One region of the Pradoshia sp. genome, then DNA from elsewhere that is predicted to be linked to it. Evidence: predicted binding sites of a transcription regulator. Region 1 holds the regulator's gene; the other holds the start of a gene.
What was found. The regulator LexA, encoded in region 1, represses DNA repair genes until DNA is damaged. The targets are predictions, from matches to a motif close to CGAACATATGTTCG.
Positions count from the first base shown of each region.

Region 2: a site for LexA is predicted at 9,062-9,075, ahead of addB (helicase-exonuclease AddAB subunit AddB). Genes of this name have one in related genera too.

Region 1 is NZ_JBJEFJ010000191.1:2,391-22,510, reverse strand. Features, by position in the region: gene ACI35L_RS16530 (ABC transporter ATP-binding protein) at 1-545, shown strand, start outside; gene ACI35L_RS16525 (hypothetical protein) at 547-1,269, shown strand; gene ACI35L_RS16520 (glucose 1-dehydrogenase) at 1,424-2,185, opposite strand; gene ACI35L_RS16515 (TetR/AcrR family transcriptional regulator) at 2,457-3,119, shown strand; gene ACI35L_RS16510 (acyl-CoA dehydrogenase family protein) at 3,138-4,283, shown strand; gene ACI35L_RS16505 (AMP-binding protein) at 4,318-5,955, shown strand; gene ACI35L_RS16500 (acetyl-CoA carboxylase biotin carboxylase subunit) at 5,973-7,325, shown strand; gene ACI35L_RS16495 (acetyl-CoA carboxylase biotin carboxyl carrier protein subunit) at 7,337-7,552, shown strand; gene ACI35L_RS16490 (enoyl-CoA hydratase) at 7,589-8,362, shown strand; gene ACI35L_RS16485 (acyl-CoA carboxylase subunit beta) at 8,387-9,919, shown strand; gene ACI35L_RS16480 (AMP-binding protein) at 9,935-11,896, shown strand; gene ACI35L_RS16475 (MFS transporter) at 12,049-13,242, opposite strand; gene ACI35L_RS16470 (MarR family winged helix-turn-helix transcriptional regulator) at 13,300-13,743, opposite strand; gene ACI35L_RS16465 (DEAD/DEAH box helicase) at 13,999-16,476, shown strand; gene ACI35L_RS16460 (GNAT family N-acetyltransferase) at 16,718-17,302, shown strand; gene ACI35L_RS16455 (nucleotidyltransferase domain-containing protein) at 17,299-18,009, shown strand; gene lexA (transcriptional repressor LexA) at 18,155-18,781, opposite strand; gene yneA (cell division suppressor protein YneA) at 18,946-19,263, shown strand; gene ACI35L_RS16440 (YneB family resolvase-like protein) at 19,353-20,003, shown strand; gene ACI35L_RS16435 (DUF896 domain-containing protein) at 20,080-20,120, shown strand, end outside.
Region 2 is NZ_JBJEFJ010000133.1:84,100-94,402, reverse strand. Features, by position in the region: gene ACI35L_RS12345 (DUF438 domain-containing protein) at 1-175, shown strand, start outside; gene ACI35L_RS12340 (GNAT family N-acetyltransferase) at 242-793, opposite strand; gene ACI35L_RS12335 (GNAT family N-acetyltransferase) at 1,012-1,542, shown strand; gene addA (helicase-exonuclease AddAB subunit AddA) at 1,793-5,509, opposite strand; gene addB (helicase-exonuclease AddAB subunit AddB) at 5,502-8,981, opposite strand; gene ACI35L_RS12320 (SDR family oxidoreductase) at 9,141-9,926, shown strand; gene ACI35L_RS12315 (GNAT family N-acetyltransferase) at 9,975-10,303, opposite strand, start outside.

The DNA.
Region 1 (20,120 bases):
ACTTAGCTCAAAGGTTGTTAAAGACCTTTCAATTGAATGAAAGGAAGAAAATATCTAAGCTGTCGAAGGGAATGAAGTCCGCGCTGCAATTTATCATTGGAATTTCCAGTCATGCGGACATTACCATCCTAGATGAACCAAGTAATGGTTTAGATGCAAGCTTGCGTAAGAAAATGAATCAGTCTTTACGGGAAAGTCATGAGATTCATCCACGATTAATCCTTTTATCTACTCACCATATCGAGGAAATCCAGTCTTTATGCGAATCACTGGTTGTCATACATGATAAAAAGGTCTTGTTACATGAATCGATTGATGACATAAGAGAGTACGGGGTATGGTTGGCAGGCGAAAAAACCAAGATCGAGAAGTTATTAGATGGACAAAAACCATTAGAAATACACAAATTAGGTTCAAGTGTAAAAGTGATGATTGATGTACCATATAATGATGAATGGAAGGAATTTGCATCCACACACGGACTCTCGATTGAAAAAGCCAAGCTTCAAGATTATTTACTCAATAAAACAGAGGAGGCAGTATAGGGTGAATTCTTTATACGGAACGGTACGGTTAGTATCTGAAGATTCCCTTTGGTTCTTTGGAAGGCTTTTGTTTCTTTATATTACGGTTCCCCTAACATTAATCTGGCTCCTTATTGGCTATCTATTTGAAATAGGAAATGATGTAGTTGTCGTCATATCAGGGCCAACTTATTTCTTTATTGCCTTCTTTGGAATCGCTGGTTTTAAGTCTTTGTTCCCCATAGTCATTGGGTTGGGAAGCACGAGGACACAATTTCTCAAAGTATTCTATGGAGTCAGTATATTGGGTGTTGGTTTAAGTATCTTATTACTAAATCTATTGCAACGTATATTAAAAGCAGTCTTTCTACAATGGGATATCCATTCAACGATCATGCACCCGGGATTATTCTTAGTAAATGAATATCATTTCTTCACGTATCTTTGGATCGATCTCATGTTGGGCTTGTTTCTGATTGGGATTCCTTTTTTTCTATACAGCATTCATTATAGATTGGGAATAAGTAAAAGTTTGATTATTCTTATGCTGTTATCGTTTGTTACAATGCTTCTGTATTATGGCGGGTATTTGCAAAACAGTATAGAGTGGATGATGGGACTGGATTTAGAAGCTATAAAAATGAATCTTATTACCGTATTGGGCTTATGCGGAATAGGAGCGTTTCTATTAACCTATCCAATCATGAGAAATGCCTCATTAAAGCCTAAGTCAAGAAAAGAATAACCGTGATTGACGGATTGATAAACTTTCCCCTAGGGGTAGAAAGTGAACTGGTAAAAATAAACAAGACAGGGGGAGCGGAAATCATCCGGTTTTCCTGTCTTGTTCGTTTGCAGGCCAATACAAATGCTGGATTTTTTAAGAATAATGAACGATCTTAATAAGCACTCCAGCCGCCATCAGCCGTAATCACCACGCCATTGATCAACTGTGATTGATCGGACGCAAGGAAGAGGGCGATGTTCGCGATATCGGAAACTTGGCCAGCCTTGGTGATCATGTTCACGCCGCGGGTGGCCTGCTTCATGCCGAATGGGTCAATATTCGTCATTTTTGCACTGAAGCCTGTTTCGACATGACCAGGGGCGATTGCATTGGCACGGATATTGAGCGGACCGTAATGTGAGGCAACGTTTTTCGTCATCCCGACAACAGCATGCTTAGCAGCCGTATAGGTTAAGCCGCCGCGTCCGCCCATGACACCGGAAAGAGAGGCCATATTGACGATAGTGCCTCCGCCGTTTTCTTCAAAATGAGGGAGAATGCGGCGTATGCAACGCATGACACCGGTTACATTGATGTCCATTACGCGATTCCAGATATCATCCTCTACATTAGCGGCGGCCTGCATATTATCGCCGACACCTGCATTGTTCACTAAGATATCGATGCGGCCGAATTTCGCGATGGATTCCTCCACCATGCGCTGTACATCCTCTTCATTAGATACATTGACTTTGACGCCCATAGCCGTATAGCCCGCATCTATCAGTTCTTTCACAGTTGCATTCATGACTTCCTCGTTAAAATCGGCAATGACCACTTTAGCTCCTTCTTGTGCATAGGTGGTGGCGATTTCTTTTCCAATTCCAGAGCCGCTTCCGGTAATAATGGCTACCTTGTTTTCTAAGAGTTTCATTTTAATCCCTCCAATGTTTTAATTTACAATTCTATTATACTATAAACTCATTATTCTGATAAAATTATACACTCATGAGAAATTTTGAATACATATTCTGTATAATATTGGAGTGAGAATGGCATTGCAGGTTTTTTATTTTGATGAAAAGTTTTGAAGAATAGTAAATCAAGTCAGCTCTCTTTCTTTGTCGAATTATTCTCGTTATCTGTAATTGACAGATAACGGAAGGCTGCGATAGAATCACCTTGTAAACATTTGCCAAATGGAGGTGGTGAACTCGCAGCTTAAGGACCGGATTCTTGCCACATCTCTCATGCTTTTTGAGAAGCACGGCTTTCATAGTGTCACAGTGAAGGACATCGTGGAGGCGAGCGGGACCTCAAAGGGCGGTTTTTATCATCATTATCGTTCTAAGGACGATCTTCTGTTTTCCATTCATGACACATTTATCTCCTATGTTTTGGCTAAGGCGAAGGAAGCAAACCTTACTTGTCAGACCCCAGCAGAGAAGCTAGCGCAGATCATTCATTCATTTGCGAAAGTCTTTGATATGTATCAGCCCCACATATCCGTTTTTTATCAAGAGAGCAAATATTTAAAGCCGGAGCTCGACCAGCTCATTAAGGTGAAGCGGGATGAGTACCGCCTGCTGATCAATGAAGTGATTGCCAGCGGCCAGGCGACCGGTGAATTCAGACGGGAGATTCCCTTTGATATTAGTGGTATGGCCATTTTAGGGATTGTGAATTGGACCTCCAAATGGTATCAGCGCAATGGGGAGCGCTCCATTGATGAGATAGCGGATATCTTCACGGATTTCATTATGCATGCCTTGTTGACGGAAAAAGCGAAAGAGACGTATTCCTTTTATTTTTTGGACAAAAGTAAAGCGCTTACAAATGTAAAAGGCAGACCAACCAGTCGGTCTTAAATGATGGAGGTTTAGGATATGGATTTTGAATTATCGGCAGAACAACGGATGGTAAAGGATTTAGCAAGAGAATTTGCTCAGGCAGAATTGAAGCCGCTTGCGATTGAGCTTGACCGCGAGTCCCGCTTCCCAGAGGAAATCTTCATGAAGATGGGTGAGCTTGGCCTGCTCGGTATTCCATTTCCAGAGGAATATGGCGGATCAGGCGGGGATACGATTTCCTATGCGCTTGCTGTTGAGGAGATTGGCCGTGCCTGCGGCGGAAGCGGTCTCAGCTATGCAGCGGCGGTTTCTTTAGGTGCGAGTCCCATCTATTATTTCGGGACGGAGGAGCAGAAGAAGAAGTATTTGACTCCATTAGCCAGCGGAAAGGGACTTGCCTCCTTTGGCTTAACGGAGCCGAATGCCGGCTCAGATGCCGGGGGCACACGCACGACGGCGAAACTCGAGGGAGACGAATACGTCATTAACGGGGAGAAGTGCTGGATTACCAATGCCGGATTTGCAGATTTCATCACGGTGACAGCGGCTGTCGCCGGCAAGGAGAAAAACGGCAAGAAGGTCATCTCAGCCTTCATCGTTCCAGCTGATGCGGAAGGTGTCACCATTCGCAGTGATTACGAAAAAATGGGCGTACGGGCATCGAATACATGCGAAATCATCCTCGAGAATGTCCGGGTACCAAAGGAAAATGTGCTTGGTGACCCAGATGGCGGATTCAAGCAGTTTCTTTACACATTAGACGGGGGCAGAATCTCGATTGCGGCTTTATCCGTTGGGATTGCCCAGGCTGCCTTTGACCGGGCGCTTGCCTACAGTAAGGAAAGAATTCAGTTCGGCCAATCGATTTCGAAGTTCCAGGCTATTCAGTTCAAGCTGGCTGATATGGCAATGGAGATTGAGCTGGCACGGAATATGGTCTTGAAGGCCGCATGGCTGAAGGATAAGGGCAAGCCGTTCACGAAGGAGTCTGCTTATGCGAAGCTGTTTGCCTCTGAAATGGGCTTCCGTACATGTAACCAGGCCATCCAAATTCATGGCGGCAATGGATATATGCGTGAATACGAGGTGGAACGTTACTTAAGAGATATTAAGTTGATGGAGATTGGCGAGGGGACATCAGAGATCCAGCGGCTTGTCATCTCCCGCCAGCTAGGTTGCTAGTCTTTATGGATAAAAGATTAGGAGGATTGATGTGATGGCAGATTTGGTAGAGCTGACAGTCGGCGGTTTATTGGAAGAGGTTGCGGCGAAATTCGGCGATCGGGATGCGGTCGTTTATCCAGAGCTTGGCTTCCGGCTGACCTATAAGGAGTTTGACGAGCAGACAAATGAGGCGGCAAAGGCGTTTATGGCGCTTGGAATCGAAAAAGGGGACCATCTGGCCGTTTGGACTACGAATCAGCCGGAATGGCTGACAACGCAATTTGCAACGGGAAAGATGGGAGCCGTGCTTGTGACGGTGAATACGAGCTACCGGGCAAGTGAGCTTGAGTACCTGCTGCGCCAGTCAGAGTCCGGCACCTTTATCCTGCAGGAGAGCTTTCGGGATCATTCCTATATCGAGACGCTGTATGAGATTATTCCTGAGCTGAAGGACAGTCAGCCTGGAGAGCTGCATTCGGAAAAATTCCCGCATCTGAGGCGTGTGATTGTTCTGGGAGATAAGTCATATCCAGGTACATACACCTGGTCTGAGGTCATGCAGATGGCCGGTAAGATTAGTCACGGAAAGCTCCAGAAGCGCAAGAAATCCCTTCACCGGGACGATGTCATCAATATGCAGTACACCTCAGGGACGACGGGATTCCCGAAAGGGGTCATGCTTACTCATTATAATATCGTCAATAATGCCATCAACATTGCAGAAGGAATGAAGCTCACGCAAAGAGACCGGATGTGTATACCCGTACCGTTCTTCCATTGCTTCGGCTGTGTGCTTGGTACCTTGACAGCTGTTTCAGCCGGGGCGGCAATGGTTCCGCTCCTTGAATTCAATCCTCGCAAGGTATTGCAGACAGTCCAGGATGAGAAATGCACCGCCCTCCATGGCGTGCCGACCATGTTTATCGCCGAGATGAATCTTGAAGACTTTGAAAGCTATAATCTTTCCTCCCTGCGGACTGGCATTATGGCAGGTTCCACTTGCCCGATAGAGGTCATGAAGGGTGTCGTGGAACGAATGGGAGCAAGCGAGCTCACGATTGTGTTTGGCCAGACGGAATCATCTCCAGGTATTACCCAGACACGAACGGATGACCCGCTTGATTTGCGCGTCACCTCGATTGGCCGCCCAATGCCGAATATCGAGGTGAAGATTGTGGAGCCGGGAACGGAGAAGGAGGTCCCTAAACTGGAGCATGGGGAGCTGATCACAAGGGGCTACCATGTGATGAAGGGGTATTATAATGACCCGCATGCGACTAAGGCGGCGATTTCACCTGACGGCTGGCTTCACACCGGCGATCTCGCCGTGATGGATGATAATGGCTATTGCTCGATTACGGGGCGGCTGAAGGACATGATTATCCGGGGCGGGGAGAATATTTATCCGCGTGAGATTGAGGAATTCCTTTATCAGCATCCGCAAATTATGGATGTTCAGGTAATTGGGGTGCCAGATGAGAAATACGGGGAGGAATTAATGGCGTGGATCATTCCAAGGGAGGGGCATAATCTGACCGCAGAGGATGTGCGTGCCTACTGTGAAGGGAAGATCTCCCGCTTCAAGATTCCGCGCTATATCGAATTCATCGATGAGTACCCGATGACGGCCTCAGGCAAAATCCAAAAATACAAGCTTCGTGAAAAATCAGCTGAAATACTGAAAGCATAGGAGGCGCTTACGACATTATGTTCAAAAAACTATTAATTGCTAACCGGGGCGAAATCGCCTCCCGCATCATTCGTGCCTGTAAGAAGCTCGATATAGAATCAGTGGCCGTTTATTCGGAGGCGGATAAGGAGGCTCCTTTTGTGAAGGAGGCTGACCATGCCCGCCTGCTCGGCGGTCCAAGGGTCAACGAGAGCTATTTGAACACAGCCAAGATTATCGAAATCGCGAAGGAGGAAGGCGTGGAAGCCATCCATCCCGGCTATGGGTTCCTGAGTGAGAGCGAGCAGTTTGCCCGTATATGCAAGGAGGAAGGAATCATCTTCATCGGCCCCTCTCCCTCCGTGATTGAAGCGATGGGAATCAAGACGAAGGCGCGCAAAATCATGGAGGAGGCCGGGGTGCCGGTCGTTCCCGGGTTATCAGATGCGACGATGAATGTGGAGGCTGCACTAAACGCCGCTCAGAAAATCGGTTATCCGGTCATGCTGAAGGCATCTGCTGGAGGCGGCGGAATCGGCATGCAGCGAGTGAATCATGCTGCTGAACTGGAAAAAGCCTTCGCCGGCAACCAAAAGCGGGCGGAATCCTTCTTTGGCAATGGAGAAATGTTCGTCGAGAAATTAGTCGAGAATGCCCGCCATATCGAGATCCAAGTACTGGCTGACTCATACGGGAATGCGGTGTATCTAGGAGAGAGAGAATGCTCCATCCAGCGCCGCAACCAGAAGGTCGTAGAGGAAGCTCCATCTCCGTTTGTGGATGAGCATCTCCGCCGCAGGATGGGGGAAGCGGCCATTCGTGCAGTCAAGAAATTGGGCTATGAAAATGCCGGCACATTAGAATTTCTGGTCGATGCGGAGAAGAACTTTTATTTCCTCGAGATGAACACCCGCCTTCAAGTGGAGCATCCAGTGACGGAGGAGGTCACGGGTATCGATATCGTCGTGGAACAAATCCGTATTGCAAATGGGGAGAGACTTTCTGTTACGCAGGAGGATGTCACCATTACAGGTCATTCGATTGAGGTTCGTATATATGCGGAGGACCCGGTGACCTTTTATCCATCCCCAGGGCAAATCACGAGACTGGAGCTTCCCGAGGGACCACAGATTCGCCATGAAATCGGCATTGACGGACATACCTTGGTCAGCCCCTTTTATGATCCGATGCTGGCAAAGCTCATCGTCTCAGGCGCGGACCGGCAAGAGGCGATTGACTCGCTCGCACAGGCGCTTTGCGATTACAAAATAGAAGGTATCAAAACCAATATCCCCATCCTCCAAGACATCATTGACCATGAGGCATTCAAGAATGGGGACATGAACACAAGCTTTATTGATACACATATGAAAAAACAACGAAATGGATAGGAGGAAGAAACATGGCACAAGAGATTAAAGCCAGCATGGCAGGAAGCGTTTGGAAGGTTCAAGTGAAGCAAGGGGATTCCGTTACAAGCGGGGATGACATCGTCATTTTAGAATCCATGAAGATGGAGATTCCCATTGCCGCTGAAGTGGATGGACAGATCAGCGAGGTGCTCGTGAACGAAGGGGATTTCGTGAATGAAGGAGACGTACTCGCCCGAATGGACTGAGGAAAGAAGAACTAGAAACGGGAGGGATAGGTAACCATGATTGAACAATGGAGCGAGGACACTGGGATCCATGTGATTAGGCTCAACAGGCCGGAGCATGCCAATGCATTGTCGATGGCCCTGCTTAAGGAGCTTCAGGAAGCCTTACAGGCGATAAAGAATAAGGAAGAGATTCGCTGCGTTCTCTTGACGGGAAGCGGTGAGCGGGTGTTCTGTGCGGGGGCAGATCTTAAAGAGAGAAAGGGCCTTCCTGAAAGCGAGGTCAAGCAAGCCGTTGCTCTCATCAGTGACACAATCAATCTGCTGGAGGAGGTTCCCCAGCCGACCATCGCCTGCTTAAACGGCTCTGCCTTTGGCGGAGGGCTTGAATTGGCCCTTGCCTGTGACATCCGCCTTACAGCGGCAGAGGCAAAGATGGGCTTAACGGAGACTACGCTTGGCATTATTCCGGGGGCTGGCGGAACACAGCGGCTTCCGCGTATTGTCGGCATCGCAAAGGCAAAGGAAATGATTTATACCGGAAAGCGAATCGCAGCGAGTGAAGCGCTTGAGATCGGCCTCGTCAATGCAGTCGTGCCGCAGGAGGAATTAATGCAAACGGGGATGGAATGGGCCGGCCAGATTGCCGCAAACGGACCAATTGCCGTTAGAGCAGCCAAAAAAGCGATTAACAGCAGTCTTGATACCGATATCGCCTCAGGGCTTGAGGTTGAGAACCAATGCTATCAAATGACCATCCCGACAGAGGACCGTCTGGAGGGGTTGCGGGCATTTGCGGAGAAGAGAAAGCCTGTCTATAAAGGAATCTAGCTTTCGAAAGGAAGGGTTTGAATCATGGATACTATTCAAGCAGAATTAAACGAGCGAATTTCCCGCATAAAAGAAGGCGGGCAGGAGAAATACCATCAAAAAAACAAGGAAGCAGGGAAGCTGTTTGTTCGAGACCGTCTGAACCTGCTGCTTGATAACGGACTCGAGTCAGAGGATGCCCTATTCGCCAATTGCGAGGCAGAGGATCTGCCGGCTGATGGTGTGGTAACAGGACTCGGATCTATTAACGGGCAGGCGGTTGCCGTCATGGCGAATGATTCGACCATTAAGGCAGGCTCATGGGGCTCAAGAACGGTCGAGAAAATCATCCGCATTCAGGAGACCGCGGATAAGCTGCAGATTCCGATGCTGTATCTTGTCGATTCAGCAGGAGCCCGTATAACAGACCAGGTTGAGATGTTCCCTGGCAGGCGCGGAGCTGGACGCATTTTCTATAATCAGGTGAAAATGTCCGGCAAGGTGCCGCAAATCTGTTTATTGTTTGGACCTTCCGCTGCCGGAGGAGCCTATATCCCGGCCTTTTGTGACATCGTCGTGATGGTAGAGGGCAATGCCTCCATGTACCTCGGATCACCGCGTATGTCAGAGATGGTAATCGGGGAGAAGGTAACCCTTGAACAAATGGGCGGTGCGAGGATGCATTGCTCGGTTTCGGGCTGCGGGGATGTGCTGGCGAAGAGTGAAGAGGAGGCCATTGAGTTTGCCCGTCGATATTTGTCTTATTTTCCAGCAAATTTTACGGAAAAACCGAAGGCATTCGAGCCAAGGGCCGCTGCGCAATTGGCAAAGCCGCTTGAGGAGCTTCTGCCGAACAATCAAAATGCACCCTTTGATATGTATGAGTTAATCAAGGGCGTCATTGATGAGGACTCCTTCTGCGAAATCAAGAAGCTGTTCGCACCTGAGCTCATCACGGGACTTGCCCGTCTGCAAGGGAAGCCGGTCGGCATTATTGCCAATCAGCCGCGTGTCAAAGGCGGCGTTCTTTTCCATGATTCAGCGGATAAGGCGGCGAAGTTCATTCATTTATGCGATGCCTATCATATTCCGCTTCTATTCCTTGCGGATATCCCAGGCTTCATGATTGGCACAAAGGTCGAGCAGGCAGGGATCATCCGCCATGGTGCAAAGATGATTGCCGCGATGAGTGAGGCAACTGTGCCGAAGATCTCTGTCATTGTCCGTAAAGCATATGGTGCGGGCCTTTATGCGATGGCCGGCCCTGCCTTTGAGCCGGATTGCTGTCTTGCCCTCCCGAATGCCTCGATTGCGGTTATGGGACCGGAAGCAGCCGTGAACGCTGTCTATGCCAATAAGATTGCTGCCTTGCCAGAGGAAGAGCGCCAGGCCTTTGTCATGCAAAAGCGGGAGGAATATAAAGAGGATATTAATCTCTATCACCTTGCCTCAGAGATGATCATTGACGGGATTGTCGAGCCGCAAAACCTTCGTCAGGAGCTTTCAACAAGATTCCGTCTATACGAAAGCAAGCAGCAAGTGTTCACGACAAGAAAGCACCCGGTTTATCCGGTGTAACGGGAGGGACTTGACATGCAAATGTCTAAATGGGTGCCTGATGAGGAATCGATGAAATCACTTCGGCTCGTGCAATGGATGGAGGAATTGAATCTCCCTGATTATGATTCGTTCTATCAGAAGTCCATCCAGGAGCCGGAATGGTTCTGGTCGGCAGTGGAAAAAGAGCTTGGATTTGTCTGGAAGAAGCCGTATGAAGAGGTCTTGAACCTTGATAACGGGATTGCCCGCCCGCATTGGTATGTCGGAGGGGAATGCAATCTCGTTGATACGGCATTGGCAAAATGGGCGGAAACGGACCGGATGGCCATACTTTGGGAGGGCGAACAAGGGGAAGTGAGGGAATACACCTATGCCGAGCTTCATGCTTGGGTAAGCCAGGTCGCTTCCGGCTTGCAAAAGGCCGGCATCCAAAAGGGTGACCGCATTACTCTCTTTATGCCCATGATTCCGGAGGCGGCCGTTTCCATTCTCGCCGCTGCCAAAATTGGCGCGATTATCTCACCAATCTTCTCAGGCTATGCAGAAGAAGCGTTAAAAACCCGGGTTATTGCTGCTGGTGCGAAGATGATCATTACCGCTGACTCCTTTTTGCGCCGAGGCAAGCAAGTGGATATGCTGCAAACCGTACGCAATGCCCTCCCAGAACTTGGCGGTGTGGAAACAATCGTCGTTGTCGGCGGCAGCGATTTAGAAGCTCCATTCATGGATTGGTCAAGGCTGGAGGAGGCTGGCTCCCTTGAGGAATCCGTCCGGATGAAAAGCGATGACCCATTCATGCTGATCTATACCTCAGGGACGACGGGCAAGCCGAAGGGAACGGTTCACACTCATGCAGGGTTTCCAATTAAGGCAGCCATTGATGCCCGTATGGCGATGGACTTAGTAGAAGGGGACCGCCTCCTTTGGGTAACCGATATGGGCTGGATGATGGGACCCTTCCAGCTGTTCGCAAGTTTGATGAACGGGGCGGCAATGGTCATGTATGACGGGGTCCCTGATTATCCAGAATCCGATCGTCTCTGGAAGCTTGTCCACAAGTGGCGTGTCACTCAGCTGGGAATCTCCCCAACCCTTATCCGCTCACTGATGGCAAAGGGAGAGGGCTGGCTTGATGGGCATGATTTAAGCTCGTTAAAGGTGTTCGCTTCAACAGGTGAGCCATGGAATTCCGCCTCCTGGCTCTGGCTCTTCCAGCAGGCAGGCAAATGTCTGATTCCCATTATCAACTATTCCGGCGGCACGGAAATCTCCGGCGGCATTCTCGGCAATGTGCTCGTAAAGCCCATCACACCGGCTGCCTTTAATACCCCATTGCCAGGAATGGAGGTAGTTGTTCTGGATGAGAACGGCCAGCAGGTAGTAAATAAGGTTGGCGAGCTTTGTCTGACAAAGCCGTGGGTCGGGATGACCAATGGTTTCTGGAATGAGCCGGAGCGCTACATAAAGACATACTGGAGTACCTATGACGGCTATTGGGTTCACGGCGACTGGGTTGAAACAGACGGGGAGTCCTGGGAAATCAAGGGCCGATCGGATGATACACTCAATATTGCCGGCAAGCGGGTTGGACCGACTGAATATGAATCGATTCTCGTCAAGCATGAGGATGTCGTGGAAGCGGCAGCCATCGGAATACCTGATTCGATCAAGGGGGAGGCCTGCCTATGCTTTGCTGTCTTAAAGGGACATGTCAAAGCCAGCAAGCTCCTGGAAGACGAGCTGCTTGAGATGATTGGGCATGGTCTTGGGAAGGCATTAAAGCCTAAAGGAATCTATTTCTTATCAGACCTTCCAAAGACGAGAAATCAGAAAATCATGAGACGGGTTATTAAATCCGCCTATTTGCAGCAGGAGCCCGGAGATTTATCCTCCTTAGTGAATCCGGAGGTTGTAAGGGAAATCGCCCTGTGCAACGAAGAAGACATAGCAGGTAATCATAGAAGTGAAGGCGATCTGATGAGAGGAAATCAATAATTTGTTGATAAGTCGAAAAGAAAAACAGAATTCCAGCAATGGAATGTTTGATGTGATATAGGTTGTTTTCATGTAAACGAGCGGAAGGGGGCTGTTTCAAAAGTCATTCAATGATTTTTGAAACAGCCCCCTCCTTTGTCATTATAGGCTCATTATTTCCAATCAAATTTTATCGATTTTGCTTTTAAAAGATAGAGCCAAGCAAGGGTAGTGAAAGAAATAAAGATCAACATCGTAATGGCTAATCCGCTTGTATAACTACTCCAGGCTAATGAACCAACAGTCATGCCGATACTGCCGACTACAGTAAATCCGAAATTCATGACAGAGGATGCTGCCCCGACATCTGTCTCAGTAGCTGATAATAATAAATCTGAAATCATTGGTCGGAAATAGGTCGATACAATCGAATAAATGACGTATGACAATAAGAAAATGATCGGACCTGCATGACCTACTGTGAGTATTAATACCGCTGAAATGATGGAGACAATAATCCCGATATTGATTGCTTTCTTGACAGAACCCGCTCCGAATTTCATGTAAATGACTGGACCCAAAATAGCAGCGGCGGAGTTAATGGCGAAATAGATACTGAAGGTTGTTTCCGAAACACCAAAACCATCAATATAAATATAGGAGGCAATAGCCAGGTAAGCCATATACGGTGCTGCAATTAATGCTCCAACCATTAATACGCTTGTAAAATGACGGTTTCTGGCTATTTTGCCTAATCCCAAAATAGACTGAATGGTGCTCCCTTGCGTGCGTTCATGCCTTGGTAACGTTTCCTGTAAAAGGAGAGCACCAATGAGGGAAATACCTGTTAAGATGGCCAAGGCAATAAATGTCATTTTCCAATCAAAGATACTTAAAATGAGTGCTCCTAAAAGAGGAGCTAACATTGGAGCCAGCAGTCCGAATGCTTGTGTAACAGATAATACTTGTGACATTGATTTTCCTTCAAAGCTATCTTTAATTAAGGCTGTCGCAATCGCTACCATACCGCCTGCACCTACCGCTGAAGCTGCACGCGCAATAATTAAGAAGGTGATGGTTGGAGAAATTGCACACAGGCCACTAAATATCAAAGAAATAGAAATACTTGCAATCAAGATCGGTTTTCGGCCATATTTATCACTCATTGGACCTAGAATTAAAATGCCGATTGCCATGAAAATAAAAAAGATCGTCATGGTAGAACTCATTAATGTAGAGGATGTCTTAAAGTATGCCGTCATTTCAGGCAACGCCGGCATATATAAGTCAGTCGATAATGGCGGTATCATCGATAGTATGGTAATCAATGCGATTAAACCAGAATTCTTTAAATACTTTTGCTTCATAACTAAACTCCTTGTATAACATATAGCTTGCTATATAAGTGTGGAAAAATAAATGCATCACATATGACGTAATGCATTTGCGGCCATCCTACTCATGAAAGGCTTTAATAGATGAATCTCTTCATCCGAAAATCCCTCTAAAAGCATTTGCTCTGTTTGATGAATACTTTGATAAATAGCATCAAGAACATCTAGTGCAGCGCCAGTTAATGAAATAATGCGAGCTCTCGAATCGTCTGGGTCGATGTGACGGACGATAAAATTCTTATGCTCCAGCCGGTTTAATAAGCCTGTTACAGTCGGATTCGAATAATTCAAGGCACGCTCAATATCACGCTGCCGGAACACTTTATCTGATTCATGCGCAAGTAATATAATGACATCTGCCTGACTTTTCGTTAAGCCAATCTGCTTCAGATGTTCATCTCCAATTCGTTTCACAAGATGCTCAATCATTTTCACATGTGTAAGAACAATAGGCTCTTTTTGGGAATTCTTCATTATAGCACCTCACTTATAAAAGCATCTTTCGGAATTATATAGCTAGCTATATAATCTGTCAACTACCTTCAATTCTATCGTCGCATTTCTTGGGTTAACGAAATGAAGCAGTACGGTTTGGAATCGAAGTATCTTTTGAGCTTCATTTAAACCGTAAAAATATTATGTAAACAAAAACAAATTTCGATTTTTCCTCAGACTTCTGTATATAATGATACCTATATAGAAGAAGTAATATGTTGATGGGAGTACTGAATGGTGGATATTTTGGAAAAAGGGTACATCGCTGCCGTAGAAAAAGCAAAGAATGATGTACTGAATGATCTATATCTTTATTTCGAACAAACGGATGAAAAGCCTACGTTCGATGAGTATATGCGTTATACCGGCGGCCGCTTTGAGCAAATTTGGCGATTGGCCTGGAAGAGCAAGACCGTCCAGCGCATGAACCGGTATGAGAAGCTCCGATTTTTGGAGAGCCGTGGTTTGTCAGCAGACGGCTTATCCAAAAAAGGCATCAATAAGCTGATTGAACAGGAGCTTGATGGCTACCGTACATTTGATCTGCATAATTGGGTCGTTGATTATTTTAAACAATCCCCGCATTTATGGGATGAATTATATGAGGATGTGAAGGTGAAGAAGCAGAAGGAATACTTCGAGACCCGCATCTTAAAGGATAGTATGCTGGATAGTTTAATGCAGGCACGGATGAAATTATACATCTTCCTGCGAGCGGATGTGGCAAAGCATTTAGCGTTTGAGCTGGAGGGGATTCCAAAGGCAAATCTTCATGGGGCAAAGACGCTCGCTGATCTTTTTCACCTGGATATTCAGCGAAGCGACGGTGAATGGGTGCTTGAGGATTTTGAACTGGAGGCATTCATTGGAAGGCTGACCTATGAGAGAATCATTCCAGCTATTCAAAACAGTCTGCCAGATGAATTGAAGGAACAGTACGAGCTGCTAAGCGGTGAGAAAATCAGCCGCCATCTTATATGGCAGCTGATTGGCGGTAGGATTGAGGAGTTAGAATGGGAATTCCAGGAGGAACTCGAACAGGAGCAGGTAAATGAGCTGCTGGAAGCGGCGGCGATTCCCTTTCAGTATGAGACCCATTACCGGCTGTATCACGAGCAGGCGGAAAACCGAGAGCGCAAACGGGCCGAAGAGCTTGCGGAGCAAAGAAGGCTGGAGGAGGAAAAGAACCGACAGCTGGAGGACATCTTCGGCAAGGAATACCGCACGTCCATTTATCAAAATACGCGGTATGTGCTTCATATCGGAGAAACGAATACCGGCAAGACATATCAGGCATTGAAACAGATGAAGGCCGCACCTACTGGTATTTATTTGGCTCCATTGAGGCTTCTCGCGCTCGAGGTTTATGAGGCGTTAAGAAGCGAGGGTATTTCCTGTGCCCTGAAGACTGGGGAAGAGGAGAAGCATATGGAGGATGCGACTCACTTCTCCTGCACAGTCGAGATGTTCCATGAGAAGGATTATTATGACGTGATGGTCATAGATGAGGCGCAGATGATTGCCGATAAAGACCGTGGTTTCTCCTGGTACCGGGCCATTCAAAAGGCTCATGCGAGGGAGGTCCATATCATTGGAAGCCATAGTGCGAAAAAGATGCTATTGAACATGCTTGAGGGAAATGATGTGGAGCTGCATGAATATCACCGGAATGTCCCTCTTAAGGTGGAGGAAAAACCGTTTAAGCTGTCTCATGTGAAGCAAGGGGATGCCTTGATTGTCTTCTCACGCGCGAAGGTGCTCCAGACAGCCTCCCGACTGGAAAGGGACGGTCATAAGGTCAGCATCATCTACGGAAGTATGCCCCCTGAGACAAGGGCTAAGCAGATGAAGCGATTCATTGATAAGGAATCAAAGGTCATCGTTTCAACGGATGCCATCGGAATGGGGTTAAACCTGCCAATCCGCCGTGTCGTCTTCCTTGAAAACGAGAAATTTGACGGAACGAGAAGAAGGATGCTCACCTCCCAGGAAGTAAAGCAGCTAGCTGGACGTGCCGGCAGGAAGGGTCTCTACAACGTCGGTTTGGTTGCCTTTACCTCGCAAATTGACGTCATGACAAGACTTTTAGAGGATGAGGATAAGTCGATCAATACCTTCACGATTGCCCCGACCCAGCAGGTGTTTGACCGGTTTGCCCGCTATCATTCTTCCCTTGAGCATTTCTTCTACCTATGGGGAGAATTCAAAAATCCACATGGGACGAAGAAGGCGCCGCTGACTCAGGAACGGGAGTTGTATGAGCATATCCGAAACACCGATATTGAACGACGGTTCTCGCCAAGTGATTTATACGGATTCCTGCATCTTCCGTTCTCAAGCAATGAACCAGCACTGGTGCGGCAATGGATGGCCAACATGAAGGCCGTCATTCATAACTCAGATCTGCCAGAGCCCATTATGAAGCAGGATACACTGGATGAATTGGAGCTTTCCTATAAATCCATCGGCCTTCATTTATTGTTCCTTTACCGGCTTGGCCGGAAAACGGAGGCCTATTATTGGGAGCGGATCCGGGAAGAAATCAGTACACGGGCTCACTCGAAGCTCCGAACAGATGTGAAGAAATATCAGAAGAAATGCCGATCATGCGGCAAGTCACTGCCTGGTGAGTACCCCTATAATATTTGCCAATCCTGTTATGATGACAGGCTGTTGCAAAGGCATCATTATCGGGGCAGAAACTTTAGATAAAGTGAAACGACCATCCGTGAGTGTTTTTCCCCCGTGGATGGTTAGTTGAGCCAATTGGGCTTTTATGGACAGTTGACCTCCCACGAAAGCATCTCGATGATCCTGTAGGTTAGTGGGAGTTTTACGGTCCGTAAATGCGGGATAAACAAAAAGCAGCATTCCATGAATTTTTGGGGTGCTGCTTTTTCCGGTTTTTTCAAAAATATTTTATAATGAGAGAAAAGAGGGTGAGGTGAGGGCAGTGAAGGTGGAGGATGTGTTCGGTTCATTTCCTGCTTTAGAAACGGAACGGCTGTTATTGAGAAAGCTGACGAAGGACGACGCGCAAGATGTGTTTGAGTATGGCTCTGACCCTAAGGTCACGAAATACGTGACGTGGAACACGCATCAATCATTGAAAGATACCCGAGAATTTATGGAGTTTTCCTTAGGGAAATATGAGAATAAGGAACTCGCTCCATGGGGAATGGAATGGAAAGAGAACGGCAAGCTGATTGGGACAATCGATTTCGTCTCATGGGACATTCGGAACCGAGTGGGGGAGATTGGCTATGTCCTATCACGTGATTACTGGGGAAAAGGCATCACGACAGAGGCAGCCAAAAAAGTGATTGAGTTTGGATTTGAGGAAATGGATTTAGTGCGTATCCAGGCTCGATGCTCTACAGAAAATGCAGGCTCTGAGCGGGTGATGCAGAAAGCTGGGATGAGCTATGAAGGCATTATTCGAAAAGGGTTGTTCGCTAAGGGAAAACATCATGACTTGAAGCTGTATTCCATTTTGCGAGAGGAGTACGATGCTAGAGGCGGAGGGAGAAAGAAATGAATAAACGACTGGACCCGTTAAGCGCTTCTATGAGGATTATCGAGAAATATTTCCCGGATTGTCACGGAGCAATCCTGTCCGGCAGCGCAGCTCGCGGGAGAGTGACAGAGACTTCAGATTTGGATATCATCGTTTTTGATGATTGTCTCCAGGACTCTTATCGTGAGTCGTTCATCGATTTTGGCTGGCCCATTGAGGTATTTGTCCATAATTTGACCTCTTATCAGATTTATTTCGAGCGTGATTGCCGGGACGGAAGGGCTTCCTTGCCGCGAATGATAGCTGAGGGAACGGTGTTGAAGGATATGGGAGCGTTGAAGAAGATTCAGGATGAGGCAAAGGCATTGCTAATGAATGGCCCAGAGGTGTGGACACAGGATACGATTACATACAAGCGGTATTTTATCACAGATCTATTGGATGATTTAATAGGAAGTCAAAATCGAGGGGAACGCATCTTTATCGCTGGGAGTCTGGCTGAACGATTGAGCGAGTTTGTGCTTAGGACAAATAGGCAATGGACGGGCTCATCTAAATGGATGATTCGCTCTTTGTCCCAGTATGATAAAGAATTGGCGGATGGTTTTATGGAAGCTTTTGATCATTTCTATAAAACGGATGATACGAAACCGATTGAAAGGGCAGCAGCCAGTATACTTGAACCGTATGGCGGAAGGCTGTTCGAGGGTTTTTCACTAGGAAAATAGAATAGGAAGAAGAACAATGCTTGAGCCTCGCTCAAGCATTTTTTTGTGCGGTTATGCTGCATAAACTCTAGTAAACATTCATATAGTCTACTAAGAATCTAGCAATTGAAGGAAAAAACCAGCCGTTTAATAGGCTGGCTCTTGATTAGTGAATATTTCTGTATAGGCCGATGACTTTTCCTAAAATGCTGACATTTTGAAGGATAATGGGGTCTAGCATAGAGTTCTCCGGCTGTAAGCGGAAATGATTCTCTTCCTTGAAGAAACGTTTAACGGTTGCCTCGTCATCCTCGGTCATAGCGACGACAATCTCGCCGTTGTTGGCCGTATGCTGCTGGCGGACGATCACATAGTCACCGTCAAGGATGCCGGCTTCAATCATACTGTCTCCCATGATTTCAAGCATGAACACGTTCTCATCTGCCGGTGCCATATGCTCAGGTAGTGGGAAGTACTCCTCAATGTTCTCGATCGCGGTGATTGGCTGCCCTGCTGTAACCTTACCAATAAGAGGAACACTAACGGAGTTTGCTTTTGGAATATGATCATGCGGATCCATATCAAGAATCTCAATGGCACGCGGTTTCGTTGGGTCACGTCGAATGAGTCCCTTGCTTTCCAGCCGAGCTAAGTGTCCGTGAACGGTTGAGCTTGAGGCAAGTCCGACTGCTTCCCCAATCTCCCTTACGGAAGGCGGATACCCCTTCGTCCGAACTTCTTCTTTAATGTATAGTAAAATATCTTGCTGTCGCTTTGATAGTTTTGTTGTCATCTCCCGCACCTCTTTATCTGATCTTTGTCGTTATTATATCATGAGGGGAACACTAGTACAAACATAAGTTCGATTTTTCTTGTTGACATGAAACATTTGTTCGGTTTATACTGAATTTACGAAAAGCGAACATATATTCTTATTTTGTGGAGGGATTTTTACATATGAAACACGTTTGGTCTTCTTACTCATATACCATCATTTTTACGGTTGGACTTTTTCTTTTAATTTTATTGGCGACTGTCACGAATTTTGAAAAGAGCGATGATCAATATGTGAAAGTGACGGTTGAGAGCGGAGATACGTTATGGGCTATGGCAGAGCAGTACGAGGATGCGAATATGTCTACGACGGAATTTGTCAAATGGGTTCGAGAGGCTAATGAACTTCAAACTACCCACATTAAAGAAGGCCAAACGATCATCCTTCCGATTGAAAAGAATGCGGATATCCTGCATTTGGCAGACTCAAATAAAGAATAAACGCTATAATGAGACTAGTGAAGGCCGGGGCATTCGTTCCGGCCTTCCATGCATATCTCAGGAAGAAATTATAGAGAATGGTGAGAGAAATGAAGGTTGGAATTTACTGCAGGGTCAGTACAGAAAAGAGCACACAGGAGACCTCTCTTGATAGACAGGAGCAGGAATTAACCCAGCTTGCCGCAATGAAAGGCTTTGAGGTCGTCACGATTGAAAAGGAGCAGGCGAGCGGCTATGACTTGGAGCGGGAGGGAATCCTGGTCCTGCTCGAGCAAATGCGCAATAAAGAAATAGAAGGGCTTCTTATTCAGGATGAAACACGGCTAGGCCGGGGGAACGCGAAGATTGCCTTGATGCACTGCATCTATAAGGAGGGCATTAAGCTATATACCGTGACACATAACGGTGAGCTTGAAGTGTCTGAAACAGATGCCATGCTCCTGCAGATCATCAGCATTGTTGAGGAATATCAGCGCAAGCTGCAAAACAGCAAGATTCGCAGGGGGATGAAGCGGGCTATAGAGAATGGCTACAACCCTGCCAAGAATTTGTCGAATCAGCATGTCGGCGGCGGCAGGGAGCGTTCAGAGGTCCCAATCCAAGAGATTATCGCCCTAAGAATCAAAGGGCTGACATTTGCCGAGATTACGGAGAATTTAAATCGCAGAGGCTATGAGGTCTCAAAAGCGACGGTTCATCGCCGCTATGCGGAGCATGCCGAAAAACAAAAGCATGTATAATAGATACTTCTTGAAATAGTGTCGGTTTTTCTATACGATGTCAGTAATTGATTTTTTAGGAAAAGGAGCAATATACATGCTGCCAAAAAGCAAAATTAATCGAATTAATGAATTATC
Region 2 (10,303 bases), on a different contig from region 1:
ATCCGGCCTGAAGGATAGTGAGGATTTCTGGATTAAATTCAAGGACAAGTATATCTTTATCCGTTATTTTGCCGTCCGAGATGCAGAAGGCGCATATAAAGGGACGCTTGAATTCACCCAGAATATCACGCCTATCCAAGAAATTGAGGGAGAAAAACGCATTCTATCCTATTAAGATTTCAGGGAACCTTCTTATTTGAAGGTTCCCTGTTTTATATGAACGATATTTTCCCTTAACAGCTTATGAATGAAACAATGCATTCAACTCCCATTCTTCTCTTAAAAGGCCCATTCGGATGGAATCATAATACCTTCCATTATAGTAACGACATTTCCGAAGCCTTGCCTCCATCGTCATGCCAAGCTTTTCACCAAGACAAATCATCCGTTCATTCCCCGACCAAGTAGTAAAACCTACTCGGACCAATGGCAGGGTATTAAACAAATGATTGGTCCATAGACGGAGAGCCTTAGTCCCATACCCTCCATTCCAATACCTCGGATTATAAATGACAATCCCCATTTCCAGCCAAAGGGATGGCTGATGCTCCCAATAATAACTGACGGTTCCAATCACCTCGCCTTTTACCTCAATAGCCCACTGTTTATCTTGACCGATAATCTGATCTTTTTTAGCTAAATATTCTTCTAACGGTATTTGCTTATGCTCGAAGTATGGAGCATCCCACTTTTTCCATTCAGGAGACTCTTCTTTATAAATTAATGACCATAATATTGGCAGGTCCTGCTCCATAATTGGCCGAATCACCAGTCCATCAACCCCGCAATACATACTAACTCCCCCTAAATTCACTCTTCTATTGTACTTCTAGGTGATGTCGTTTATTTCCTTCAGATAATCTGTCCAACAGCTGAAAAAAGACTTCCATCATTTCTATTTCCAAATGCATTTTTATTGTATATAATAGCGCTATTCCAATGCATGAAGCGACTGACCTATGCAAAATGTTAAGCTCCAGATATGGAAATAAGAAAATAGAGGGAAAAATATTGATTACCGAATTACAAACGGAACGATTAATACTTAGAAAAATAAAAGCTTCAGACTCCACTGCTTTATTTAAAATCTGGTCTGATCGGGAAGTTACCAGGTTCATGAATATCACTCGTTTAACGGAAGAACGTGAGGCACTAGACATCATTGCTATGCTCGACGGCTTCTTCCAAGAAGGTAAAGCTATTCGTTATTCGATTATTCATGCAGAGTCAAATCAAATAATAGGCTCCTGCGGCTTCAATTTCTTAGACTTCGAAAACTTAAAAACAGAAATTGGTTATGAGCTTGGGAAGGAATACTGGGGTAAAGGCTATGCCGGGGAGGCCATTAACTGCTTAGTGGATTATGCATTCCATACGCTTCATTTCAATAGAGTCGAAGCAAAAGTCGAGCCTGAAAACAGCAACTCCATAAGACTGTTGGAAAAGCTGCATTTCCAGTTTGAAGGCACCTTACGAAAATCCGAGAAATCAAAAGGCCTATTGATTGATTTAAATATGTATTCGAAGCTAATAACGGATTAACCTACTAGTGAAAAGCCTTATTCAGAGAGAATATAGGCTTTTTTTCTTAGATTCCTGTCCTATCAATCGCCTCTGTTTATTGACAGAGTAAACCGCTATTAATACCCTTTTGCGTATCAGATAAGCCAGAACAAAAAAGATTAGTACCATAATAGCTATTTTACTGAAGGACAGCTGGCTAAAAGATTTGAGTAAAATAAAAAAGCTGCCATGCACAATCATTCATGCATGACAGCCTTTATATAAACGCCTATAGCTTAATGAAATGGGCGCCGTCAAAGAAGAACAAGTACTTCTCCTTAATCTCTCTCTTCAATATTTGCTCCAATGCGCGTGTGTATAGTTCAATCTGCTTCACATAACGCGCCCTCAATACTTCTTCTGCTTCTTCAAATCCGTTCGGGAAGCGGCCGGTAATAGCATCGGTTTTGTAATCGACGAGCACGAGGCCATTTTCATCCTCGAACAGGCAGTCAACAATCCCTTGCACGAGGATATTCTCATCCCCGCCGTCCCAATCATGATAGGCTTCCCTTGCTGGGTAAGCCATCGTGAATGGTACTTCCTTACGGATTTCTTTCGCGTGCTTCATTCGCTGTCCAATTTCACTTTCAAAGAAGCCAAGTAGCTGAGCGGCATCAATTGCCTCTGCCTGCTCCTTCGTAATGAACTCCTTCATAACAAGCCTTTCCACCAAGGTCTGAATAGACTCTTCATTCACCGGCTCGCGTGCATCAATATGCTGCATAACAAGATGGACCAATGTCCCGCGTTCGGCAGGTGTCATCTTCTTCTGCTGTATAAAGGACGGACGCTTTAGGTTCGTTTGCTTGAACCGGGCTTTGACGAGCGTTGCTGCACTGTACGGATCCTCGGGCTCATTCATTCGTTTCAATTCGGATACGGATTGCTTCGACCGTTCTCCAGTCGCACTTGTATATTCGTATTCCCATGCGAGCTGTCGTTTGACATGTTCATGATACTTCGATTCAATCGGGACAGGCTCCATTTGCTGAATGGATTCAAACAATTGCTTTGTCTCCAAGCTTTCCTCTTCCTTGACGGATTGAAGCGAGCTTCCCCCCCGAAGATGAACCTGCCATCTAGAAGGATGCTCGGCAACCTCGCCGCTTGCCCCTTCTGTCACGGATTGATGACGGCAGAGAGCAGGACCAATCCAATCCATATAGGAAACCGCATTGGCACGTACATAATCGGGAAGAAGCCAATCCTCCCTCTTGCTGTAGGCAGACCATTTATCGAGTGCCTTCACGCCATCTGAGACGGTTCCAATCAAGTACAGCTTCTCCTTGGCACGTGTTAAAGCCACATAGAGAACCCGCATTTCCTCTGAAATATTCTCTAGCTGCATTTTTTTCTTAAAGGCAATCTGCGGCAAGGATGGGTATGTGAGACGCAGCTCCGGATTCACGTAACGGAAGGCAAGTCCCAAGTCTTTATCAATCAAATATGATTTCCGGAGGTCCATTTGGTTAAAGTTCCTAGACAGGCCGCCAAGAAGGACAACCGGGAATTCAAGACCCTTACTGCTGTGAATCGTCATCAGGCGGACAACATCCTCCTGTTCACCTAATGCCCTTGCTGCTCCAAGGTCACTTCCCCTCTCCCTCATCCGGTCGATGAAGCGAAGGAAACGGAAGATACCACGGAAGGAGCTTTCCTCATATTGCCGTGCCCTTGTGTAGAGTGCGAGTAAATTGGCCTGCCTTTGCTTTCCTCCGGGCATTCCGCCAACAAAATCATAATAGCCCGTATCACGGTAAAGCTGCCAAATCAAGCTTGATAAAGCCCCTTGGCGAGCTTCTGTCCGCCATATATCAAGCTGCTTAAAGAAGGTCTGCACCCTTGTAAAGGCAGAGCCGTATTTCTCTGCAGAACCCTTACAGCAGTATTCCTTCAGCGCCTCATAAAAGGTTCCTTTTGGCATCGTGATGCGGATATCAGCCAGCTCCTCTTCATTCAGCCCGACCATTGGCGAGCGCAATACAGAGGCAAGCGGGATATCCTGATATGGATTATCGATGACCTGCAGCAAGGAAATCATGATTGCTACTTCAGTCGCCTCAAAATAACCAGTCGATAGATCTGCATAGACCGGGATTCCCTGTGCCCTGAACTCATCCATGATGGCTGGTGCCCATGGCATGGAACGAAGCAGGATGACAATGTCCCGATAAGTAATATTACGGTACGTTTTTGTTTTCGCATCATAGATTTTGCGGCGTTCCTCGATCAATGTTTTAATGATTTCCGCCATCTGCCTTGCTTCCAGAAGGACGGCTTCCATATCCTCATCCTCTTCGCCGTCAGCCGTTTCCATCGTCTCCTCTGATTTATCAATCAGATAGAGCTCAATGGGGTACTCCTCTTCCTCCGGATAAGCCGCTCCCTTTTTCAGCTCAGCCGCTTCATCATAATCAATCTCACCAACCGTTTTGCCCATGAGCTGCTTAAATAAGAAGTTCGTCCCGGCAAGCACCTCGCGCCGGCTGCGGAAGTTTTTGTTCAAGTCGATTTTCATTCCGCTATCTTCCGGCACGGGCAGGAATCGGCCGTATTTACCCATGAATAAATTCGGTTCGGCAAGACGAAAGCGGTAAATAGACTGCTTCACATCCCCGACCATGAACATATTGCCTGCAGCTTCTCCCTCTTCGGTCACAAGCTGCAGGATAGTTTCTTGGACCATATTCGTATCCTGATACTCATCGACGAGCACTTCCTTGAACTTCTTCCGGTACTCAAGGGCAACATTGCTTGGAATCCATTCCCCATTTTCTTTTGTTGCAAGGATTTCTAAAGCCATATGCTCAAGGTCTGAGAAATCCACGATGCCTCGTTCAAGCTTAGCTTGCGTGAATCTTTGCTGGAATGCTTGAACAAGCCGCGCAAGCGTGATGACATACGGTTTCATGTCTATCATGTCCTTGATGAAGCTCTCTTCTTTCCTGAAGAAGAGGTCATCAGCAATCGCCTTAATGGACTTCTTCACATTATCGCGAATCGTTTTCGCCCGCTTGGCAAGAGCTTCATCGCATGTGCCTTTACGGATGGATTTTGCCTTTACGAAGGCTGCCCCATTAAAGGCTTCAGACATCGCTGACCAGCCATTTTGCACGGATTGCCAAAGGCCGTCAATCACAGTCTCATCCGCCTTGAAGGTTTCCCCCAAAGCAGCCGGACCCTCAGGGAGAAGGGTTAATTGGTACCCCTCCTCAATCATTTCCTTCGCTGCTTGAAGACGCATGTTAATATCAAATTCAAGCACCGGATAAAATGGCAGCTCCTCAATCTTCGCTGACGGGTCGACATTATACATGTCAGCCAAACCATTCAGCCATGCACTAGGATCAGGATTAGAGCGGGCAAAATCATCGAGCCTGCGGATAATTTCCAAGATGGTCCGGTCGCTTCGGTCATCTGTAAAAGCATCCACAAGTCGGAAAAAGTCCTCATTATCTGGAATGCCATACTCATCCTCAAGCATGTCCTCTAATGCCTCATCTCGAATCAGCTCCATTTCTGTCGCATCGCCGATTCGAAAGCCAGGGTCAATGTCGAGCAAATAATAATGGCTTCTGACAATCTCCAAGCAGAAGGAGTGAAGCGTGGAAATGGAAGCCTTATTCAAAAGCCCAAGCTGTTTGCGTAAATGTCTTGAACCAGGCTGGCGCTTAATTTCCTTTTCTAGCGCCTCCGCAATCCGGTGGCGCATCTCAGCAGCTGAAGCATTCGTAAAGGTTACTATTAATAGGCGGTCAACATCGAGCGGCTTTTCCTCAGAGATGACCTTCTTTATGATCCGCTCAACAAGGACGGCTGTCTTCCCGCTCCCGGCAGCGGCAGCAACAAGGATATCACTGCCGTCTGAGGCGATGGCCTTCCACTGGTCATCTGTCCAAAGCGCATCAGCGGGCTTTTTTGGCAACGGTGTTCGTTCATTCATCTGCTTCTTCCTCCTCTCTCAATGCAGTAAAGATGGCATCCTTCTTAGCTGGTTTTAATATTCGATAATCATTGCTCTCAAGAGACGGGTCAAATTGGCAGACGGTTTTATACTGGCAGAAGGTGCAAGGCATCTTATTCTGCAGCCGGTATGGTTTAATGTCTGAGACCCCGCTTGTGATTGCTGTTCCGGTATCTGTATAAATCTTCTTCATATGCTTGCTCAGAAGCGAGAACTCCTCTTCGCTCGCAATTTTGGAGGCGGCAGTGAACGTTCCATCCTTCTTGAAACCTGCAGGTACAATCAGTGATTCTCCGCCCTCTAAATCAGAGTCCATCATCTTGACGACCTCATCATCGCCAAGCAAGAGGCCCTTCATCTTGAAGCTCTTGAATACTTCTCGTTCTATTTGTTCAAGCGTATAGACGCCATTATTCTTAATCATTGGGTTATGGACGTGGAAGTACAATACCCCGGCTGGCTTTGCCTGCTTGCCGACCAACAGCGGTGAATGTGTGACAGCAATATCCAAGTAAGTCAGCATCTGCAGGGCAATCCCATAATAAATCTCCGTGAAATTCAAATCCTTGGAGCTCGATTTATAGTCAACGATACGTAAATACGTTCCATCTCCCACATCAGCCCGGTCCACTCGGTCAATCCGTCCGGCAAGCTCCATCTTCGTTCCATTCTTCAGGGAGAAGGTTAATGGCGGCAAATCTCCCCGCTTCCCGAAACCAAGCTCCAGCCCAATCGGGGAGAACTGGCTGTTTCTTGCCTGACCGCTCAAGGTGATGGATGCCCGGCCGACAACATGCTCGAGCTTCCTCTTCAAATAATGGAACCGGTTCGAGGATAATAGAATTTCATTTTGCAGCTTTGGTGCCATCAGTTCGACCGCCTGGCGGGCAAGCTCTAAGCATTGCTCCTTCGTCATTGCTCCCCATGTCGTTCCAGTTTTGATGATTTGTTCTGTCATCCACTGAAGCGCTCCGTGGAACATCTCTCCTATATCCGGCGCCTCCAGCTTGTACACTTCACGGTCGCGCAGCCGGAGTCCGTGGGATGTGTAATGAGCAAATGGACAGCTGTTAAAGAGCTCCATCCTTGAGACGCTTCCCTGGATGGTTTCCCCGTATAATTCCTGAGCCTTCTCATCAGGAATCTTCTTCGCCTTGTTCTCATAGGACAAAGCAGAGAGAACGAAGGCCGCCTGGTCTTTCATTGGACCGTCCTGGCGGTATTCATTGTAAACATCCCACCAAATATCAGAAACAGGATAGTTTTTCTTCTTCTGCAGCAGCTGGCCGGCAAGGAAGGAAAGTGTCGATCTCGTATGAACGATATACTCAAGCTGGAGCTCATCACTCATTTCTGCCGGGTCATGAACGAAGAAGGTTTCTTTATTATGGGCAAATAAATCCTTGATTCGCTTGATATAGGATGAGGCGAGGAGCTGCTTGCCCTCATCATCTGCAAGCGGATAGGAGTAATACGTATAATCTGATGCGAGCAAGAATGCTTTATACGCAGCAAATTCCTCATCCAAAAGCTTGGTCTTAGAGGTCGGCGCAAGCTTCAGTCCAGCAGACTGCAGTGTTTCACGGTCCGCATCTGACAGGATGCCCTCGTCACTCATTCTCGATGGGATGACGCCTTCATTTAAACCGGCAATAAAAGCAATCTTCACGTTTTGTGGACGTGATAAATCGAGATTCGTGACAACGACTTGGTCAAGTGACGGCGGGATTAAGGAGAAATTCAGCGTTTCAATCCCGCTCTCCATAATCGCCGTGAAATTCTTCATCGTGATCGGCCTGTCACCGGCAATCTCGACAAACTGGTCAAGCAAATCGATGACACTATTCCACGCTTGTCCATGCTCGGCCGCATTGGTGAGCTGCCCTTCCTCTTCTCCCATTTCCGCAAGCCTCTCAAGCTTGGCTGGTACAGCCAGCTCATCAAGATATTGATAGAAGGCTTGGGCATAGTCAATTCCGAGCTTCGCCTTCTTAATTCGGTTCACGAGACGGCGGAGCGGTTCAGCTACCTCTTCCTTGATGGCATTGATTTCTGCTTCCATCTTTAATTCTGCATCGGTCTGAACCGTATCGACTAGTTCAAGGCCGCGATTACGTTTATACGTCCAAGTCTGCTTTTTCGTCCAGCGGTCCCCGTAATATCCTCTTGAGAGCACATAGTTTTCAAGAACAGCTGCCTTCTCTCGCGCTTGTTTCAAATCGGAGCCTTCGGCAAATAATAAATCCGTCTTAATGGCCCTGAAAACCGGCTCATACCGCCAGTTTGTCGAGAGAATCTCCATCGTGGAGCGAATAAGTTCAATAAGCGGGTGATTGAGCATCGGCCTCTTCTCATCAATGAAGAAAGGAATGCCGTAATCGGTGAATACGGTCTCCACCACTTCTGCATACTCCCCACTGTTGCGCGTTAAGACAAAAATATCCCGATAACGATACCCTTCACGTACCGATTTCAGAATTTTCCTTGCGATGCCCTCTACCTCTGCACGGCGATTGCCTGATGGACAGAACTCAAATTGAGCCTCCCCTTCAAAGATAGGGGCCGGACGGTTCGCGAACCATTGATCCAAATGCTGCATAGATTCATTCTCAATAAAACGATGCGGCTCAACAAATAGGCGATCCTCTTCAATCGGCACACCATTATCCTGAGCAATCTGGTAAAGATCAAAATACGTCTCTCCTGTCATGCGGAACAGATGGAGAGGGTCCGGCATCTCGCTCTTGAATGGCTGATCAAGCGTTAAGGAAACCGTCACATTGCGGCAGGTTTGCATTAAGCTTGCCAGGATGCCGTATTCCTGTGTCGTAAAGCTGTAGAATCCATCCACATAAATATCTGCATTACGTAAATAGGAGGATTCCGGGATTTTCTCCATCAGCAGGGTGAAGTAATCCTCTGTATCGACATATTTGCCTGTAAGTTCTTGTTCAAAGCCCTCATAAATCGCTGTTAAGTCATCCAGCTTGGAGCGAAGAATCGGTGACAGCTCTCCTTCTGATTTCTCCGCCATTTCAGCAGGCGTAAGGCAGTAACGCTTGCATTCCTTCAGCATCTCGTTTAGCTGAGCGATAAAGCCCTGCTTATCGCTGGAGCGCTTAAAGGTCGTCAGCTCATCCTTCTTTTCCTCGAGGATTTTGCGAATAACCATATTGACCCCGACATTGCTCAAATGCCGGCGCCCCATCCCGCCTGTCTCCTGCAGAATCTTCCAGGCGAGACGGCTGAAGCTGAACACCTGGGTGCGGATCATCCCGCCAAGTCCAGGTGTGTTAATCAGCTCAAGCTCAGCCTGAAAGGTCATTTGGTCTGGTACGATATATATAATAGAAGGACCTTCTGGATCTTCTGCCAGCTTGGTCCGAATTTCATCTAAAATGGCCGTGGTCTTCCCCGTGCCTGTTTTACCAATATAGAATTGTAAAGACATTTCTCAACTCCCCCTTTACATACCTATCGTCTATTTTACCATATCACCTCTTCCGCTCACGCATTCAAACCCCAAAAATGCAAACAAACATTCTGTTTTTTATTTCCAGCAACAGGGAATTAGGGAAGTGTACACAAAACCATATTAGGAGGAAATCGAATGAGCAAAAGCATACTCATCACCGGAGCAGGTACCGGACTCGGTCGTGGAACAGCCCTTGGACTGGCACAGGCAGGCCACCGCGTGATTGCAACCGTTGAAATCACCAGCCAAGTCACCTCTTTAAGAGAAGAAGCAAAGGAAAAGGGAATTGAGCTTGAGGTTATGAAGGTCAATATTAATGACCCAGGAGATTTGAGGGCAATGGAGCATTGTGATTTTGACATATTCGTTGCCAATGCCGCACTAGGCGAAGGAGGACCGATTGCTGAGATTCCAGTCCAGCGTCTGAAGGATTTATTTGAGACAAATGTATTCAGCACCTTAAAAACGGCCCAAATTGCTGCACGAAAATTTGTGCAAAAGCAATCCGGCAAAATCGTGTTCGTCAGCTCAATTGCCGGCTTAAGTGCCGCTCCTTATCTCGGTCCCTATTCGGCCACAAAACACGCTCTTGAAGCCATCGCCCAATCCATGAAGGAAGAACTGAAACCATTCGGTGTCCAGGTTGCCACCATCAATCCCGGGCCATACAAAACCGGATTCAATGACCGCATGGTTGAGGAACCGTGGAAATGGTACGGCCCTAAGATTCACTTCACCACGCGAGAGCAATACGCCAAGGGAACCGAGGTGTTCGAAAAGCAATTTGCCCCTGAGGATATGATTGCGAAAATGGTTGAGGTCATCCCGGCTGAGCATCATGCCTTCCGCACCGTCTGGCCGGAACGCTCTGAGAAGCAGGTCAAGGATTATGAACAAAAGATATGGGAAGATACGATTTAGACAAAATGAAAACGCCAGCGGGATCAAGGTATTCTCCCGCTGGCGTTTTTATTTTTCCCACTCTGGCATCGTGATTCTATATCCGCTGAACGAGCGGAATCCCAGCTGTTCATAATAGGTTTTGGATGTTGAACTGGCCAGCAGCTCCATCCGCGTCTTCGGATAGAAGCTATGGGCATGCTTCAGTAGGGCTTTTCCAATACCACAGCCGCGGTACTCCTTCTTCACAAGCAGCTCGCATACATAAAGGGTGACCACCCCATCTGTAAGACCGCGCATATACCCGGCCATCACTCCATTACATTCAGCTACGAAGGCGACATCAGAATGTTTCCAGGCAGCTTTTGTCTCCTCGGATTTCCCTGCTAGATTCGTCC